Regions from separate parts of the Caloramator sp. E03 genome, predicted to be linked through region 2. Evidence: a T-box and tRNA genes for the amino acid it is inferred to sense, from the RefSeq annotation. Region 2 holds a T-box; the other holds one or more tRNA genes.
The links. The T-box of region 2 lies ahead of trpS (tryptophan--tRNA ligase). A T-box ahead of a tRNA ligase gene usually reads a tRNA of that ligase, here a tRNA-Trp.
Positions count from the first base shown of each region.

Region 1: it encodes a tRNA-Trp, which carries the amino acid that the T-box ahead of trpS (tryptophan--tRNA ligase) is inferred to sense. The anticodon was not compared.

Region 1 covers NZ_CP040093.1:2,028,946-2,038,127, reverse strand. Annotated here, with positions in the region: gene FDN13_RS09985 (UvrD-helicase domain-containing protein) at 1-23, opposite strand, end outside; gene FDN13_RS09980 (PD-(D/E)XK nuclease family protein) at 20-3,022, opposite strand; gene FDN13_RS09975 (zinc ribbon domain-containing protein) at 3,097-3,471, shown strand; gene FDN13_RS09970 (hypothetical protein) at 3,523-3,807, shown strand; tRNA gene FDN13_RS09965 (tRNA-Trp) at 3,866-3,941, shown strand; gene FDN13_RS09960 (methyl-accepting chemotaxis protein) at 4,043-5,791, opposite strand; gene FDN13_RS09955 (SDR family oxidoreductase) at 6,401-7,093, opposite strand; gene FDN13_RS09950 (hypothetical protein) at 7,202-9,067, opposite strand; gene FDN13_RS09945 (S1C family serine protease) at 9,083-9,182, opposite strand, start outside.
Region 2 covers NZ_CP040093.1:124,064-133,245, reverse strand. Annotated here, with positions in the region: gene FDN13_RS00685 (M20 metallopeptidase family protein) at 1-691, shown strand, start outside; tRNA gene FDN13_RS00680 (tRNA-Tyr) at 881-965, opposite strand; tRNA gene FDN13_RS00675 (tRNA-Thr) at 971-1,046, opposite strand; tRNA gene FDN13_RS00670 (tRNA-Ile) at 1,058-1,134, opposite strand; gene FDN13_RS00665 (CotS family spore coat protein) at 1,296-2,348, shown strand; tRNA gene FDN13_RS00660 (tRNA-Phe) at 2,374-2,449, opposite strand; tRNA gene FDN13_RS00655 (tRNA-Ile) at 2,462-2,538, opposite strand; tRNA gene FDN13_RS00650 (tRNA-Glu) at 2,542-2,616, opposite strand; gene FDN13_RS00645 (MerR family transcriptional regulator) at 2,816-3,352, shown strand; gene FDN13_RS00640 (GNAT family N-acetyltransferase) at 3,369-4,223, shown strand; T-box leader at 4,258-4,457, shown strand; gene trpS (tryptophan--tRNA ligase) at 4,504-5,493, shown strand; gene FDN13_RS00630 (pyridoxal phosphate-dependent aminotransferase) at 5,522-6,721, opposite strand; gene FDN13_RS00625 (PLP-dependent aminotransferase family protein) at 6,815-7,996, opposite strand; gene FDN13_RS00620 (PrsW family glutamic-type intramembrane protease) at 8,193-8,855, shown strand; gene miaB (tRNA (N6-isopentenyl adenosine(37)-C2)-methylthiotransferase MiaB) at 8,982-9,182, shown strand, end outside.

The DNA of each region.
Region 1 (9,182 bases), 1.1 Mb from region 2:
TCTAAAATATCCTTTTCAATCATTTTGACACCTCCATCATAGCATCTTTAAAATTTTCATACCTACAAATTCCTTTATAACCACACTTAAATTCATAAGCATTCTCCGGACAAGCTATTGGCATTTTAAATTCCTTTTTTGTTATTTTTTCAATAATTATAATCGCCTGGTCTTTTATGAAATCAAGAATATATTTAAAGTTTTCCTTTGAAACTGTATCTTTCTTTCTGCTATTTATTGCCTTTTTATATTCCTCTACTATTAATCCATCCCTTTTTTTATCTTCAATACTATAATATATAAGCCCCACACATTCTGGATTAGAAATACCAAATTCTTTAGTTAAAAAGTTTAAAACACAGTAATAATATATACCAAGCTGAAAATCTTCTCCGCATAATATATTTTTAATATCTGGTACAGAACTCTTCTTATAATCATATACTATAAATCTCCCTGTCGGTTTATCTTTATCAAATTCAACATCAACCCTATCTACATTAGCAACAACATTAAATGGTTTCAAAGCCTCATATTCCTTGAAGTTTTTTTCAAAATATATAGGCTTTAAAAAACAATTTGTTGCTTTTTTATAGTTATTAAGATACTCAGCATCTTTTTTTAGAAAATCGCATAAAACATTTTCTATTTCTTCTTTCTTTGCATCCATTAAAATTTTTTCAATATTTAAATATGATGTATTATCTATTACTTTGTCTATGCAATCCTTTAAAAGCCCTTCGTTAAATGTGTAGATATCTGTACTGCTTTCATAATAGGCTTTTAATATTCTATGATATATAAGGCCAATGCTTTTAGGATTATATTCATCATCAGATATTCTAATACCTAATACATTTTCTATAAAATACTTAAAAGGACATTTTACAAAATTATTAATCTGAGATGCACTAAATAGATAGTCCTTATGGTTCTGTTTAATGGGAACCTTTACTGTACCGTTGAATATATTTAAATTACTGTCTATATACCTTTGCCTTTCTACCCTCGTGCTATAATCGTTATACCATAATTCTTCATTAAATTCTTCAAATAAATCCTGAACGTTTTCAATAATACTTTGCCACTTTAGAATTTGAATTGCTGCTTTTGCCTCTTTATTGCTATAAATCTTGTCAAGTGACACATTAAACCTATCTCTCATATACCTCTTATCTGAAGATATATTTAAAAGTGCTTCTTTTGTTAGCATTCCTTCTATTTCCTCAAGAAAAGATGACTTTATCATATAAGAGCCATCTTCATCTGCCGTTCTATAGCTTAAATACAGTCCCTTTTCAGCACAGGAGCATGTTAATACAAACCTTATCTTTTCCCTTTCAAGTTCAAATGAGTGGCAATTAATATAAAGTCCATATTTTTTTAATATCTCCCTCTCTTCAATTGTAAATATTCCTCCTTTTGCAGAAGGCTTTGGATAAATACCGTCGTTTAATCCTAAAATAAATACAAAATCGTACCTTACAGCCCTTAAAAGATCAGGATCTAATATCTTAACACCCATAGCATCCGGTCTTTTAATAGTTATGGTTTCATTAATTGCGGCGGCCTTAATATATTTTAAAAAATCATCATAGCTGATTATTATATCTTGGAATTTTAAGGTATTATATAAATTTTTAATCTTTTTAATGAAGCTTATTATTGAAACATAAGCCTTTATATCTCTAATATAAACATCAGAGTCTATTTTCCTATCCCCATAAAATGCTTTAAGCCTTGTTTTATAATCTATACTTTTGATTATTTCTTCTAATACATCTAAATAATTACTTATGCTATTATTATTTGGAACAGATTTTAATCTACATAAAATATTTTCTGCCTCTTCCTTTGAAAAATAGAAATTATCAAGATTTATATCTTCTAATTCTTGGTTTTTTTGCTTTAGTAAAGAAATTAACTCTCTAAAAAATGGATGCATAGTAAGATTAATATGATATCCACAGTTTACTGGAATACCCATTTCGTTAAATATATCCAATATAGCACCTTCATATTCATCCCTTGAATTTGTAACTAATGCAATATTCGAAGGTTGAATAGAATTATTTACAACTAATTCTTTGACTATTCTTGATACTTGTCTAACTTCATCTTCAATACAAGGTGCATTAATAATTCTTATTTCATCTATTTTATCTATAAACTTATTATGATTATTAAAAATGTTTAAAGATATTTCTTCTATTCCTTTAGAAATTAAAACCTTATTAAATTTTGTATCAATAATTTCAAACTGCAATTTAGTAAGATTATTTATAATTTCCCTTTTTATAAAATCTTCATTGGCCTTTGTTTTAAAAGGAATGTTGCAGATATACCTTATACTATTATTTTTATCAGTGATATTTTTTATAAGCTCAATGTTTATTGGATCTATATATATATATCCATCTATAATAAAGATTCCAACATCTTTAAATCCTTCGTACTTTAAAGCACTTTCTGCTGCTATAAAAGAAATATCATCTACATCGTAATAATCAAGCTCTTTTAAACTTTGCTGATATAAATTATAAAGAGTGTATATATCATAGCATTTTTTATAAAGTATTTTATTTTCTTCCTTATTATTAATTTCATCTAATATATTTTTAAAACCATTTACAGTTATATTGAATCTTTTTAATCGCTTTATAATATTATAAGCAGACTGTATAAAACCTTCCTTATTTAAAACCTTTGAGAAAAATATAAAAGAATCATGGTACCTTTTACAAATATTTTCTAATATAATAAATATCGCAGACTCATCTATAACCCTTGAAAAATCTATATAATTTTTTGAAATCTCCCATTCAAGATCATCAAATCCTCCGACAAAGGTATTCATTATTCCACCGTATTTTTTAATAAGCCTATTTCTAACATCAAATATAGCTTCCCTTGAAGGAGCAATGTATATTACTTTTTTCCCAGAGTTTAATATTTTAATACATTCTTCTATAAGGTATTCCCTTGATTCCTCTAATAATTTATTAAAATATATCTCTTTCATAGCGGTACCTCCAAATCTTTACTTATCTTAATTTTATCATATAAAATGATATAATATTAGAAGGAGGGATGCGTATGTTTTTTATTGGAATTTTTGGAATAGAAACAAAACAAGAAGAAATAAAAGATGTTCAAAACGTTATATGTAAAGGCTGTGGCTCTTTAACTTCTTATAGGCTAATAAAAACATATAACCTTTTTCACTTTTTCTTTATACCTATTATAAAATGGAGTAAAAGATATTTTTTAATATCAAGATGCTGCAATTCAGCCTTTGAAATATTACCGGAAAAAGGAGAACAACTTGAAAGGGGAATGGATATACCCCTTAATGATGATGACTTAAAACCTTTATACAATGAATATTCATATAACCTTTGCCCAAACTGCAAAAGAGAAGTCGATTTAAATTTCATGTACTGTCCATTTTGTGGAACTAAGTTAAGATGATTAACCTTTAAAAAACTTATCTCATATTATGTCTATTAGGGAGGCGATAATATGGGATATTGGGGTATTTTATCTGTAGTTGTAATATTATTAGTTTACTACTTTATAAACAAATCAGCTGCTAAAAAAATAGCCTTAGAGCTTATGCTCTATATTGAAAAAAGGGCTGAAGAGCTTGCAATCTCTGAAGGAAAAGACAAATTTGAATGGGTAGTAAACCAATACGACAACCTGCCTAAAATAATAAGAACAGTAATTACTAAAGACACTTTTAAACTTCTAATTCAAGAGCTCTTTGATGAAGCTATGAAAGTAATAGATAAAGCAAACAATTAACTCTTTACGAAAGGGTATTGCATTTTTTCGAAATATATTATATAATATACCTTGTCGCAGGGGTATAGCTCAATTGGTAGAGTAGCGGTCTCCAAAACCGTTGGTTGAGGGTTCGATTCCTTCTGCCCCTGCCATTTTTATTTTTTAAAACGGACAGAAAACGGATAAAATTAAGCTCTGGTTTAAGCCAGAGCTTTTTAAATTTTAAAACCTATAATATTTTGTCCTTTATACTTTATAATACAAACCTGTCCACCATTCTTTTTAGATTTTCCGCCATATTTGAAAGCATTGTTGCTGATGATAGTATTTCTTCCTGACCTGCTGTCTGTTCTTCCACTGCAGTTGCAACTTCTTGTGTTTCAGTTAAGGAAATATTTACAGTTTTAATTATTAAGTTACTAAGCTCATTTACTTTTTCAACTGCTTTAGCCATGTCCTCCATTTGTCCATTAATATCTGTAACCTTTTTATGTACATCATCATTAGTTGAAACAATATCTACAAAGGCTTTCATAGCATCTTCAGCATAAGCCCTTCCTGATTTAACCTCATTAACTCCTGAAACCATATTATCAGCAACCTGCTCAGCTTCGTTTTGAATTTCTTTTAAAATTGAAGTTATCTCTTTTGCTGCCTCTAATGTACTTTCAGCAAGCTTCCTAACTTCATCTGCCACAACAGCAAAACCACGCCCTGCCTCTCCTGCACGGGCTGCCTCTATTGCTGCATTAAGTGCAAGAAGGTTTGTCTGAGATGCAACCTCTGATATGGTTCCAAGAACATTTTCTATATTGCTTGATCTTTGTTTTAAAGTATCCGTTATTGTCTTTGTATATGATATTTTATTTTCAATTACCATTATCTGATTTATAAGTCCATTCATTTTTTCGTTACCAAGATTTGCTGCTTTTGAAGCATTTTCAGAGGATTTTAAAACACCATTTGAATCTTTATATACCTTGGAAACTCCATCTCTTAACCTTTCTATTGCTTCTGCAGCATTACGGCATTCATTATCAAGTTTTTCTATACCATCGGAAACCTGTTGCATAGAAGATGCAATTTGTTCATTTACCTTTGAGCTCTGATTTGTATTTCCTTTTAACAATTCAGCACATCTTGTAAGCTCATCACTCTCTTTACTTATTTCACCAATAAGTTCCCTTAAATTCTCGTTCATTTTATTAAACGCCTCAGCAAGAACATATATCTCATCTTTTGATTTCACATTAATTTTTTCAACACCTAAATTACCATCTGCTATATTCTTTGCAGAATTTGCAACCTTTGAAATTGCATTTGTAATATTATATGAGAGAAAAATTGCTACAAAAATGCTTATAAGACCAAATAATATTATTGCACCAATAAGTATACCACCAGTATAGGAAATAGTTTTATCAAGTTCTTTTTTTAAAGTATGCTGATTTTTTAACTCCGTTGATATAAGTACTTGAAATTGATTTTTTAAAAATCCATCTATCTTTTTTACTTCTTCATTTGCCTTAAGCGCCTCACTGAATTTATTTTCTTTTATACTACTGAAGGATTTATTCACTTGCTCTTCATAAGATTCAAGCATCTTTCCTAAAGTATAAAGTATCTTCCTACCTTCATCATCTTTTATGTAACCATCTAATACTTTAAGCTCATTTTTAAGCTTTTCTATTGCTTCAAAGGCTTTTTTCTCATTTTCAACCTTTCTATCCATAAAGTAGTTATAAACTACCTGAGGAACCACAGATGATATGTCAGACAGCTGATTAATGTAGACAGTAGTTTCAATCATTCTGTTAAGTTCCTTTATCTTACTTGTTAATGTAAAATAAGAACCTGCTGCAGTTGCACCCATTAAAATAACAATAGAAACAAACCCTGCAATCAGCTTAATCCTTAAAGAAGCTTTAAATAAATCAGATAATCTAAATGATTCCTTTCTAGTTAATTTAGTTTTTTTAGATGAAAATAAATCTTTCTTCATAACCTATCCCCCATTCTATATAAAATTCCGCTAACAAATACGTTAACAATTTCTTTATATATAATTATCGGAATTATTATGAAAAATTTATAATATTCAATAAATTTTCAACAACAAATGGATAAAAATAATACTTTTTAGTAATTAAGTTAAAATGTGGATAATACATTTAAAAAAATAACTATAAAATATTTAACTTGTTTGATTGATCTATATTCATTCTCTGAGTCATAAAATAATCTGAATCAAAAGGAATAAATATAACGAAAGTTTTTCTATAGTAAAAAAATTCATAAGCATTTCCATTATTTTTTTTCTTCTATTTTTACAAGCTATAATATAGTAGCTGAACTTGATTGTGGATATGTTCTTACAGCTTTTTGCAAGGATGAAGTTAAAAAAGTCATAGCATTTTAGAATAGAGTTTTACAGGATGCAAAGATACCGATGGATACTAAAACAGAAGATAGTCTTACCTCTTTCTGAACAAAGAGCAGCTTTACATACAGATATAGGTAAAACCATCGAAATGAAGGGCTACCAGGCCGTAATAACAATATCCCTTCAGCCTCAAAAATAAACTCTCTCCTATTTTTTAGCTGGAGATTCCTATTTTCTGCTTATCCTGTGTCTTTGAGGTTTTATGGTAATATCATTTAATACTAAGCCTTCCCTTTGAGTCAAAACCATTTTAACAGCATAAGCAATTTCTGATGGATATATATATGTATCTTCAGTTTCTCCTTCTTTAAAATTTGCTTTCCTATAAAAGTTAGTTTTAGTAATGTCAGGATGTATAGTTACAACCTTAACTCCATATTTTCTAACTTCTTCAAATAAGCTTTCTGCAAAATGAGAAAGCCCTGCCTTGGTAGCTGCATAGGCACACCCGTATATGCTTATCTTTTTTGCTGTAACCGATGAAATATTTATAATATATCCCTCATTCTTCTTTAAATCTCTAAGAAGCTGCTGAGTTAATATTAAAGGCACTTCCAAATTTACCATAACCATCTCGTGTATCTTTCTGCTGTTTAACTCTTCATGAGGACCAAAATATCCAACCCCTGCATTATTTACTAAAACATATATCTCTTCCTTGCTTTTTATATCCTTTATAATTCGTATCAAATTATCAGTATTCATCAAATCACAAATTACAGGAATAAAATTATCATCCTTTAGTTTATTCTCATCAAAATTTCTCCCAAATCCATAAACTTTAAAACCTAATTCAATTAAAGTTTTACTTATTTCAAGACCTATTCCCGATGATGCTCCTGTTATTAAAGCTGTTTTCATAATATCCTCCAAAATAAAAAATGTGCAAGAACTTTTATAATCTCCCATCTAGCCGTATTATATCACCATAAATAGCATTTTAAAAGGAGCACCCTTGTGCTCCTTTTCTTATTTATTCATCTTATCAAACTCTGAAAGTTTTCTGTCTATAAAGTTTAAGGATAATGTACTATAGTTAATCTTGTTTATCGTTGTGCTTTCCCATATACTTTTTATCTTTTGCATGTTTTTATCTGAAGTCCTTGAAACAGGGATTTTAACGGTCTGTGTAAATGTGTCCTTACCAATTTTTACTATATACTGATATATATTACTTGTTCTATCAAGATTATAAATCTTTGTAGGATCGCTGTTTACAAAATCATTTATTTCCTTAATATCGTATTCCTTTGAAATTTTAAATATTTGTGCTCCGTTGTATTCTGCTGACTGTATTTTTATTTTTGCAACTCCTATTGCAATATCGCTGTCCCTTAAATAGCCACTAACATTATCAGAAACTATATCATCAATTGGATTTGCATTAAGTCCTGCTGTCATGTTTACACTTATATTACTTGCAGGTTCAAAGGCACTTACATATTCAATGTTACTTACATTATCATCATAATAATAGTATTCTTCAGGCATATACATATATTTATAATCAAAACCAAAATAATCACTGTTTTTATTATAAATATCCCAGCCCTTTGTAAGTTTTGTTTTAAAATCATATTTCTTTGTCTTTAGCTCCTTTGTAGCGTTAAAATCAATAAGGGCATCGGCTGAAACTATCTTCCCAAGGTATTTACTTAATAGTGAACTGTCAAGAGTAAAGGATTCAATCATGTTGTCAAAGTCCTTCCTCTTATTTGCATCTTTATACTTATCATCCTTAATAGTAGCATTAACAAGATATTTGTACCCGTTTCCAACAACATAAAGGCTGCTTACAACATAAGGATTTTTAGTAGTTGTTTTAAACCTTATAACAACCCTTTGAGCATCCATTCCATTTTTATTGAAAGGTTCATTTTTAAGTATTTCATAAGTACTGCTGTTGTAGTTGTTTTTTACCATATCTATTTCCTTTTGTGCAAAACTTGAAGCTGTTTCATTATTGCTACTGGAGCTTATTAAAGATACCGTTATTCCTTCATTAATTTTCACATCATTATTTTCATCACTTTTTGAGTTCATCATATTAAGCTCTTCATCTGAATAAACAGGGCTGAAGCTTTGATTTCTTGAATTAGGTACTCCATCTACTTTCCAGTAAGGGCTTAAAGTTATCTTCCATCCATAGCTTGTATTCTTAAACTCCCTTGTTGTACTTACAGATTCAGAAAGTTCCTTAATATTTGGGTTATTGCTGTCATAAGATGTTTTAAAAGAATTTACAAGCTTATTAAACATATCCTGATGTCCTCTATAAAATTCTCCTGTCATTTGAACGGTTAAATTGTATATATAATTATTTGCAATATATATCCTGTTTTCAATATAATCGCTAAATTCCTCTGCAGCTTTGTCTACAAGGTAATAATCATAATACTTTTCAGTTTTAACTACTTTTATATATCTTTGGTTAAAGGAATCAGTTGCAATTTCCATGTTGTATTCCTTATCTCCCCAAATCCAGTAATTTTGCTGTCTTGAGCTGTTTTGCATCTTATATAATATATCCTCTAATGTTAATTCATCCTCGTTTTTGCTCACCATTAACTGAATATTAGCTCTATAACTGCTTGTTGACATATTAAAAAAGTTCGCTCTGTCAGACTTATATACTATGCCATCATCTGGAAGATACATTGACCATTTATATACTCTGCTTCCTACTTGATTTTTCATTATATCGTTTTGGTTTGAAAAGACTTTGTATAAGTCTATCTTTCCATCATCATCTTTTGCGAAGGAATATACCGGTATTATTGTAGCCATTACAATAGCAGCAATTGCTATTGTAAATATTCTTTTTATTCTTTTCACTTTATTCACCTTCCTTTAATTATCCTTTTTAATAAGTTCCTTTAATGTTACAGTAATTTCAAAGGTCTTATCCTCTCTTTTAAAGGTCATTTTAATCTTATCCCCTGGAAGATGT
Region 2 (9,182 bases):
TCTTCATGTAGATGAAACTATGAGCTTAGGTAAAATAGGAGTAAAAAAGGGAGTAGTATGTGCAGCTTCAAATCCTTTTACAATAAACGTTAGGGGAAAGGGATCCCATGGAGCTCACCCTGAAGATGGAGTTGATAGTATATATATAGCTGCAAAAATAATTGATAATCTTCAAGGTATTGTTTCAAGGGAAATTGCAGCAGTTGACAATGCTATTATAACAATAGGAAAAATTAATGGAGGTACTGCACTTAATGCTATAAGTTCAAGTGTAGTTATGGAGGGTATAATAAGAACTCTTGGAAAAGATTTAAGAGATTATTGTGTAGGAAGAGTTAAAGAGATTGTTGAAAATACTGCAAAATTGTATAGGGGGAAAGCAAGCTTTGAATATATTGAAGGTTATCCATCATTTCAAAATGATAATGAGCTGTTTAATTTATTTAAGGATATTATAGAGAAAGATAAAATTGCTGAGTTTATCGAAATTGAAAAGCCTTCTATGGGAGTAGAAGATTTTGCTTATTATGCACAAATAATTCCCGCTTTATATTACAGATTAGGATGTAGGAATGAAGAAAAGGGTATTATAAATCCAGCTCATGGAAGCTATTTTGATATCGATGAAAGTTGTATGATAGTCGGATGTGCAGCACAGGCAGCTTTTGCATATAAGTTCTTAAAAGAATAAAATACTGTATACAGTTATGCAGGAATAATCTTCTATAAATGAAATAAATATGTTGACTTAGCTATATATTTTTTGTAATATAAATTTAAACTCAAAGGGAAGATTTGCCTTATGCCGCTTCTACGATAGTAGAAGCTATTTTTTTATTTAAAACAAGGCATAAAAAAAGTGCAAGGTTTTCTTGCACTTTGGTGGAGGGAGATGGATTCGAACCATCGAAGTCACTGACAACAGATTTACAGTCTGCCCCCTTTGGCCGCTCGGGAATCCCTCCTCGTATGGAGCCGGCTATCGGAATCGAACCAATAACCTACTGATTACAAGTCAGTTGCTCTACCGATTGAGCTAAGCCGGCGTATTATGAAATGGTGGGCCTTCAGGGATTCGAACCCCGGACCGACCGGTTATGAGCCGGTTGCTCTAGCCAGCTGAGCTAAAGGCCCTCTCGGATATTTCTTATTATAAAATATAGCTGCGCGTATGTCAATATATATTTTTAATAAATATATATCATAATATATATTATCATAAATGATAAATAAACAGGTAATAAATTACAAACATTATAAATATACTTTATTATAACATTTGTAAGGAGTATCTTATGCCATCAAATCTACAATCTAATAATAAAATAAATTATGATGAATATAGCAAAGTAAAAAAAATTTTAAAGCACTATGCAATAGAACCTGAAAGTATAGAAAAAATTAGAAACGTATACAAAATTAAATTCAATAATAAAAGTTATTGTTTAAAGAAAGTAAGGCATAGCAATAAAAAAGTTATAAAAAATTATCATTTAATTAAATATCTTAATAATAATGGATTTAATAATATAGCATCATTTATACTTACATCAGATGGCAAAGAATATGTTAAAACAAAAAAATCAATATATTACGTGACAGAATGGATTGAAGGTAGAGAATGCAATATATATGATATAGATGAGCTTAAAATGGCTATTAAATTGCTTGCTGAGTTCCATTTAAAATCAAAAGGTTTTTATTATAAAGAAATAAAAATAGAAAACAAGATAAAAAATTGGCCTTTAGAACTTAGAAAAAGAAAGCAAGATCTTTTAAAATTTAAAAAGATAATTGAAGATAAAAAAGTAAAAAGCATATTTGATATTCAATATTTTAATGCTATTGATGGAGCAATTAAATATATGGATATTTCAATTAAAATGCTTGATGAATCTAAATATTATGATTTACTTAAAAGAGCAAAGTACGAGAAAAGTATATGCCATGATAGTTTTTATTATCAAAATATTATAATAGATGATATTGGAAATGTATATTTAATTGATTTTGATAGTATAACCTATGATATTTGTGTTTACGATGTTGCAAAATTTATAAGAAGAATAATGCATAAAAGAATTTACTCATGGGATTTTAATAAAGCTCAAGAATTAATATTAGAATATTCAAAAGTAAATCCATTATCTTTGGAAGAATATGAAATAATGCTTGCCTTTATAATTTTTCCTCATAAGTTTTGGAAGTTAGGAATTAAAAGATATCATAAACATAAAAAGTGGGAAGATGAAAAATATTTAAAAAAGCTAAATCGAATTTTAAGATATATTGATATGCAGGATAAATTTATAGAGGACTTTATAAATTATTATGGTTTAAATAAATAAAAAAAGCAACTTTGAAAGTTGCTTTTGGTGGCCAGAGCCGGAATCGAACCAGCGACACGAGGATTTTCAGTCCACTGCTCTACCGACTGAGCTATCTGGCCGTATTAATTTAATGGTGGGCCTTCAGGGATTCGAACCCCGGACCGACCGGTTATGAGCCGGTTGCTCTAGCCAGCTGAGCTAAAGACCCAAGTGGTGACCCCTACGGGATTCGAACCCATGTTACCGCCGTGAAAGGGCGATGTCTTAACCACTTGACCAAGGGGCCACATTGTTATAATATATAGCTGACGAAATATAATATATCATGATATGAAGATATAGTCAATATGTTTTTTAATATTTTTTGTTATTCGACAATGGATTAACATATAATGTAAATATGTTGTATATTTTTGTATTTGATTACTCCACATATTTAGAAGGAAAATATTATATTTTAAAGAATATATATGTGGGGTGGTAATATGGGTGGAATAACGTATACATTTAAAGATGTTTGTGAAAAAACAGGATATAAGGCTTCGGTAATTAGATATTACGAAAAGGAATTCAATCTAAATATACCAAGGGATGTTAATGGCAGAAGGTTTTTCACTCAAAAAGAATTTGATAAATTAATTTTTATTAGACAACTTCAGCAGCAAGGTTATACTAACGGTCAAATTAAAAAAATATTAGAAGATAATAGATTTGAAGGATTACAGGAAATTGCAATAGCAAAGGATTTGACCTTTGATGGCAATGACGCTTCTTTACTTCCCTTAAGTCAGAACATAATAAAGATAATTAATGAAAAATTGCAGGAGATTAATTGTAATATAAATGAACTTAATAAAAACATTAGTAGCAAAGAAAGAGATGTACTTATCAGCGAAAATATGAAATTAAAAATGGAACTAAAGCAAAAATCTTATGAAATAATTGAACTGAAGGAAAAGCTAAAATATGAGAAAGAGCGCAAGAAAGGTTTTTTATCAAAAATATTTAAAAAAGATAAATAATTATGAAGGTGCCAAAATGCTTACAATTAATAATGCTAAAATTAAAGATATAATTTATATAAAGAGGATAATTAATAATGTATCACAAAACGCGAACTTTCACAGCGAATTTAATTCAAGCATTATAAAACATGTATTAAAAAAAACTTGCTTTTTAGTTTATGAAAATTATATATTACAATGCATATTATTTTTTCATAATGATTATGAAGTTTTTGTTATTCCAACAAACAAAACTTTTTCTTTTTTTAAGTTGCTTTATATTTTAAAAAATGATTTTAAAAATAACGAGTATAAATTAAAAATAAAATATAAAAAACTAAATATAAGCATGTATAAAAAATATTATAATATAAAAATAAAAGAAAACTATTTATATATGTATTTAGATATTTTGAGTAAAAATACGGAAATAGACTATAATAATAGTAATGATTTATTTGTAAGGAAAATGAAAATAGGTCATGAGGAAAACATTAGAGTAATGTTGCAAAATGACATTTTTTCAAAGGTTAAAGATAGAATAGAATTAACGTTAAATGAAGTAATTTATGAAGAAAATAGCAGTAAGTTTCTAAAAAATTTATGTTTTTTTATTGAATATAAAGGATCACCAATAGGATATGGGCAAATTATTAAGACACAGAATAGTTATTATCTTGTGAACTTTGGAATAGTACAAGAATTTCAAGGTAGAGGTTTTGGATATTATTTTTTAAATGAAATTATAAAAAGTTGCAAAGCAAACGGAATTGAAAAGTTATATCTTACTGTAGATAGTAATAATAAAAAGGCTATAAATTTGTATAAAAAATATGGTTTTGAGTTTTTATATGGAAGTGCTTCAATTATTTTAAAAAATAATAATTAATATTGCTTTAGTTTATTTTATATTATAAAATTATTTTAAAGCTATGATAGGAAATAGTAAGCATATCGACTTCGTAAAGCGAACCGGGTTTGGTGAGAGCCGGGACGAATAGAATGCTGAATGGGGCCTTGAGCTGCATCTGAATTAAGTAAGAATTGCCGTATTCCTGCGTTAAAGGTAAAGTGAGCATTATGCTAATTTGGGTGGTACCGCGGGTAACTTCTCGTCCCATTATGGATGAGGAGTTTTTTTATTATACATTTTAAGGAGGTTGTCTTATATGAAAGGAAGAATATTAACAGGTGATAGAACTACTGGAAAGCTTCATCTTGGACACTATTTTGGTAGCCTTCAAAACAGAGTAAAACTTCAACATGAATATGAAACTTTTATTATACTTGCTGATGTTCAAGCACTTACAACGCATTTTGAAAATCCGGGTATGTTATCAGAAAACCTTAGAAATGTAGCTATAGATTATCTATCGGTAGGTATAGATCCTGAGATTTCAACTATTTTTGTACAATCTTTAATTCCTGAAATTGCAGAACTTACCATATATTATTCAATGTTTGTTTCTGTAAATAGCTTAAGGCATAATCCAACTATAAAAACTGAAGCAAAAGAGAGAGGGTATGATGATTTAACTTATGGCTTCCTTGGATATCCAGTATCACAAGCTGCAGATATCAGTTTTTGCAAAGCTAACCTTGTGCCAGTTGGGGAGGACCAAGTTCCTCATATTGAAATGTGCAGAAAGATTGTTAGAAGGTTTAATGAGCTTTATGCACCTGTACTTGTTGAACCTGAAGCTTTAGTTGGAGATGTTCCAAGGCTTGTAGGGCTTGATGGAAAACTTAAGATGAGTAAAAGCTATGGTAATGCTATTTACCTTTCTGAAAGCTATGAGGAAATTATGAAAAAAGTTAGAAATGCAGTTACAGATCCAAATAGAATTAAAAAATCTGACCCCGGTAACCCAGATATTTGTACAGTTTTTTCATATCAAGGGATATTTAATAAAGAAGATAAGTGTAATATAGAAGAAATGTGCAAGGGTGGAAAGATAGGTTGTGTAGAATGTAAGAGAATACTTGGAGAAAAAATAAATGAGTTTATATCTCCTTTTAGAGAAAAAAGAGCATATTATGAATCTCATCCTAAAGTTGTAGATGAAATACTATTATCAGGGACTAACAGGGCAAGGGAAATAGCAAAAGAAACTATGCGTGAAGTTAGAGCTGCTATGAAAATAAACTATTTTGATTAAAGGCAGGGTATATACCCTGCCTAAAAAATTATTCTTTAGTATTTTTATATTCTTCAAGTCCGGCTTTTAAAATATTCATTGCCTTTTCTAAATCTTCACACTTTAAACAGTAAGATATTCTTACTTCATCAAGACCAAGGCCTTCCGTAGAATAAAAACCTGCTGCAGGTGCAAGCATTACAGTTTCATTGTTGACTGAAAAATCAGTTAATAACCATTTTACAAAGTCTTCAGCATCTTTTACTGGCAGTTTAGCAACAACATAGAATGCACCAGTTGGCTTTTGGCATACAACTCCAGGCATTTCCTTTAAAGCATTGAAAACAACATCCCTTCTTTTTTGATATTCTTTTTTAACTTCAAAGAAATATTCTTGGGGTGTATCTATAAGCTTTGCAGCACCTATCTGTTCAATAGTTGGAGTACAAAGTCTTGACTGACAAAGTTTTAAAATATTTGCAATAAGCTCTTTATTTTTACTTGCAACAAGACCAATCCTTGCACCACAAGCACTATATCTTTTTGATATACTATCTATTAAAATAACTCTTTTTTCTATTCCGGTAACCTTCATAAAGCTTGTGTATTCAAGGTTATCATAAACAAATTCCCTATAAACTTCATCAGCTATTATAAATAAATCATATTCTTTTGCTATTTCAGCAATAAGGTTAATTTCTTCTTTTGTATATACAACTCCAGTAGGATTACCAGGATTTGATAGAAGTATTGCTCTTGTTTTATCATTTATGTGTTTTACAATTTCAGATTTAGGTGGTAAATGGAAACCTTCTTCAGCTTTTGTGAGAAAGGAGGATACATTAACACCTGCGATTTGAGCAAAACCATTGTAATTAGTATAAAATGGCTCGGGTATTAAAACGTTGTCGCCATAATCACAAACACCCATTAAAGCAAATAAAATTGCTTCACTTCCACCATTTGTTACCATTATCTCATCACTTTCAAAATGGATGTCCCATTTTTTATAGTATTTTATAAAACTATCGATTAGTTCAGATATACCATGGGAATCACTATATTTTAATACTGGTTCATTAAAATTTTTTATTGCTTCATAGAAAACTTCAGGAGTATGTATGTCTGGTTGTCCTATGTTTAAATGATATACTTTTTTCCCTTCTTTTTTAGCATTGTCAGCTAAAGGAGCAAGCTTTCGAATTGGTGAGGCCTGCAGGTTTAATATTCTTTGGGATAATTTAGCCATATTAATAAACCTCCTTTAATTTATTATTTTCTTAATTTTACAAATCACCCACCTAAAAAGGTGGGTGATCATATTAAAAGTGGTCTTATTTAATTATAGACTTCTTAAAACTTTTCCAAGCCTTTTAATACCTTCAACTATCTTTTCCTCAGTCATATTTGAAAAATTAAGCCTAAAATGATTTGCATGACCTCCATTTGGGAAAAAGGAACCACCAGGTACAAAGGCAACATTTTCTTTTAAGCATATTTCAAGTATTTTAGCAGCATCTAATCCTTCAGGGAGAGTAACCCATGTAAATAATCCACCCTTAGGATGAGTGAAGGTACAGCTCTTTGGAAATTCCTTTTCCATAGTTTCAAGCATAAGATCTCGTCTCTTCTTATATACTTGTTTTATTTTATTAACGTGTTCATTTAAATCATAATTTTGCATGAATATTGCAGCTTCTCTTTGTGACATTGAGTTTGTTTGAAGATCTGCTCCTTGCTTTACTATTATATACTTTGATAGTATCTCATGGTCTGCACATACCCAACCAATTCTAAGACCAGGACAGAATGTTTTTGAGAAAGTTCCAAGGTAAACAACCAAGCCTTTCTTATCAAAACTTTTAATTGAAGGTAAAACTTCACCTTCATATATTAATTCTCCATAAGGGTTATCTTCTATTATTGGAATGTTATATTTCTCAGCAAGTTCAACCATTCTTTTTCTTCTATCTACAGAAAGGGTTTTACCGGTTGGATTTTGGAAATCAGGTATAGTGTATATGAATTTAGCATTAGGATACTTTTCTAATGCTTTTTCAAGTTCCTCCATTATCATTCCATCATCGTCCATTGGAATTTCAACAAACTTAGGTTCATAAGCCTTAAATGCATTAATTGCACCTAAGTAACTTGGACTTTCACAGATAACTATATCATCTTTATCAAGAAAAATTCTTCCTGTAAAGTCAAGACCTTGCTGTGAGCCACTTGTGATTAGGATATTACTTTCATCAACTTTTACACCAGAAACTATCATTCTTTGTTCAGCAATTATTTTTCTTAGGGGCTTATATCCTTCAGTAGGACCATATTGAAGAGCAAATTTTCCTTCATCTTCAAGTACTTTTTTTGTAACAAATTCCATTTCCTTTATAGGGAATAGTTCAGGAGCTGGCATACCTCCTGCAAATGAAATTATCTCAGGCATTTCTGCAAGTTTTAAAAGCTCACGAATTTCAGAAGCCTTGAGATTGTTCATTCTGTTAGCTAGTCTAAACGCCATAAAATAAAACACCTCCAAATAAAATTAATTTAAAATAAATTTTAAGGTAAAAATAAAATAAATAATGATTTGATATAAATTTTTATTTTTAGTCAAAATCTACATTTACATTATAGCAAATTAACAGTTATATAACAATAATTGATTATAATATTCTGTAATATGAAACATATAATTAATAAGTTGAGGTGATTTTATGTTTAAAATGATTGCTTTGGCTCTTGCACCATCAATTGCATTATTAGTTTTTATCTATCAAAAGGATAGATACGATAGGGAACCAGCTCCCCTTTTAACAAAACTATTTATATATGGTATACTTTCTGTTTTCCCGGTATACATTATTGAAAGATTTCTATCAGGTTTATCAAATTATGATAATGCTTTTTTTCAGGCATTTATAGTTGCTGGCTTAACGGAAGAATATTTCAAATACTATATAATTCTGAAAACTGCTTTTAACAACAAATTCTACAACGAAAAACTTGATGGAATTGTATATAGTGTTTTTACATCTCTTGGTTTTGCAACAGCAGAAAACATTTTATATGTCTTTAATGTTAAAGCTAATTATTTATATACGGGTATTGCAAGAGCACTTTTATCTGTTCCTGCTCACATGCTATTTGCTATAACTATGGGATATTATATATCCCTATATAAATATTCAAAGTATAAAAGTGAGTATATCTATAAGGCGCTTTTTATACCTGTAATTTTACATGGAATATATGACTATATTCTTTTTTCAAGAATATATAATTATTTTGTATTATTAATAGTATTTGTAATATATCTTTGGTATATAAATTTATCTAAACTTAATAAATATGTTTTAGAATCGAAAAATAGAGAGTGAATAAACATAAATATATTTATGTAAACTAAACTAATAATAATATATAATTTACAAAATAAAACAAGATTGTGTATAATAAATATGTTGAAATATTATATTGTAGAAGGGTTGATTAACTTGGAAAAAATTCATAAGAACAAGTCATATTTCATAGAAACCTATGGATGTCAGATGAATGAAGAAGATTCTGAAAAACTCGCTGGCTTATTAAAAGGCCTTGGATATACTAATACACAGGATGTTAACTTGGCAGATGTTATTATATTTAATACATGCTGTGTTAGAGAGCATGCAGAGCTTAAAGTTTACGGTAATGTTGGGAGGCTA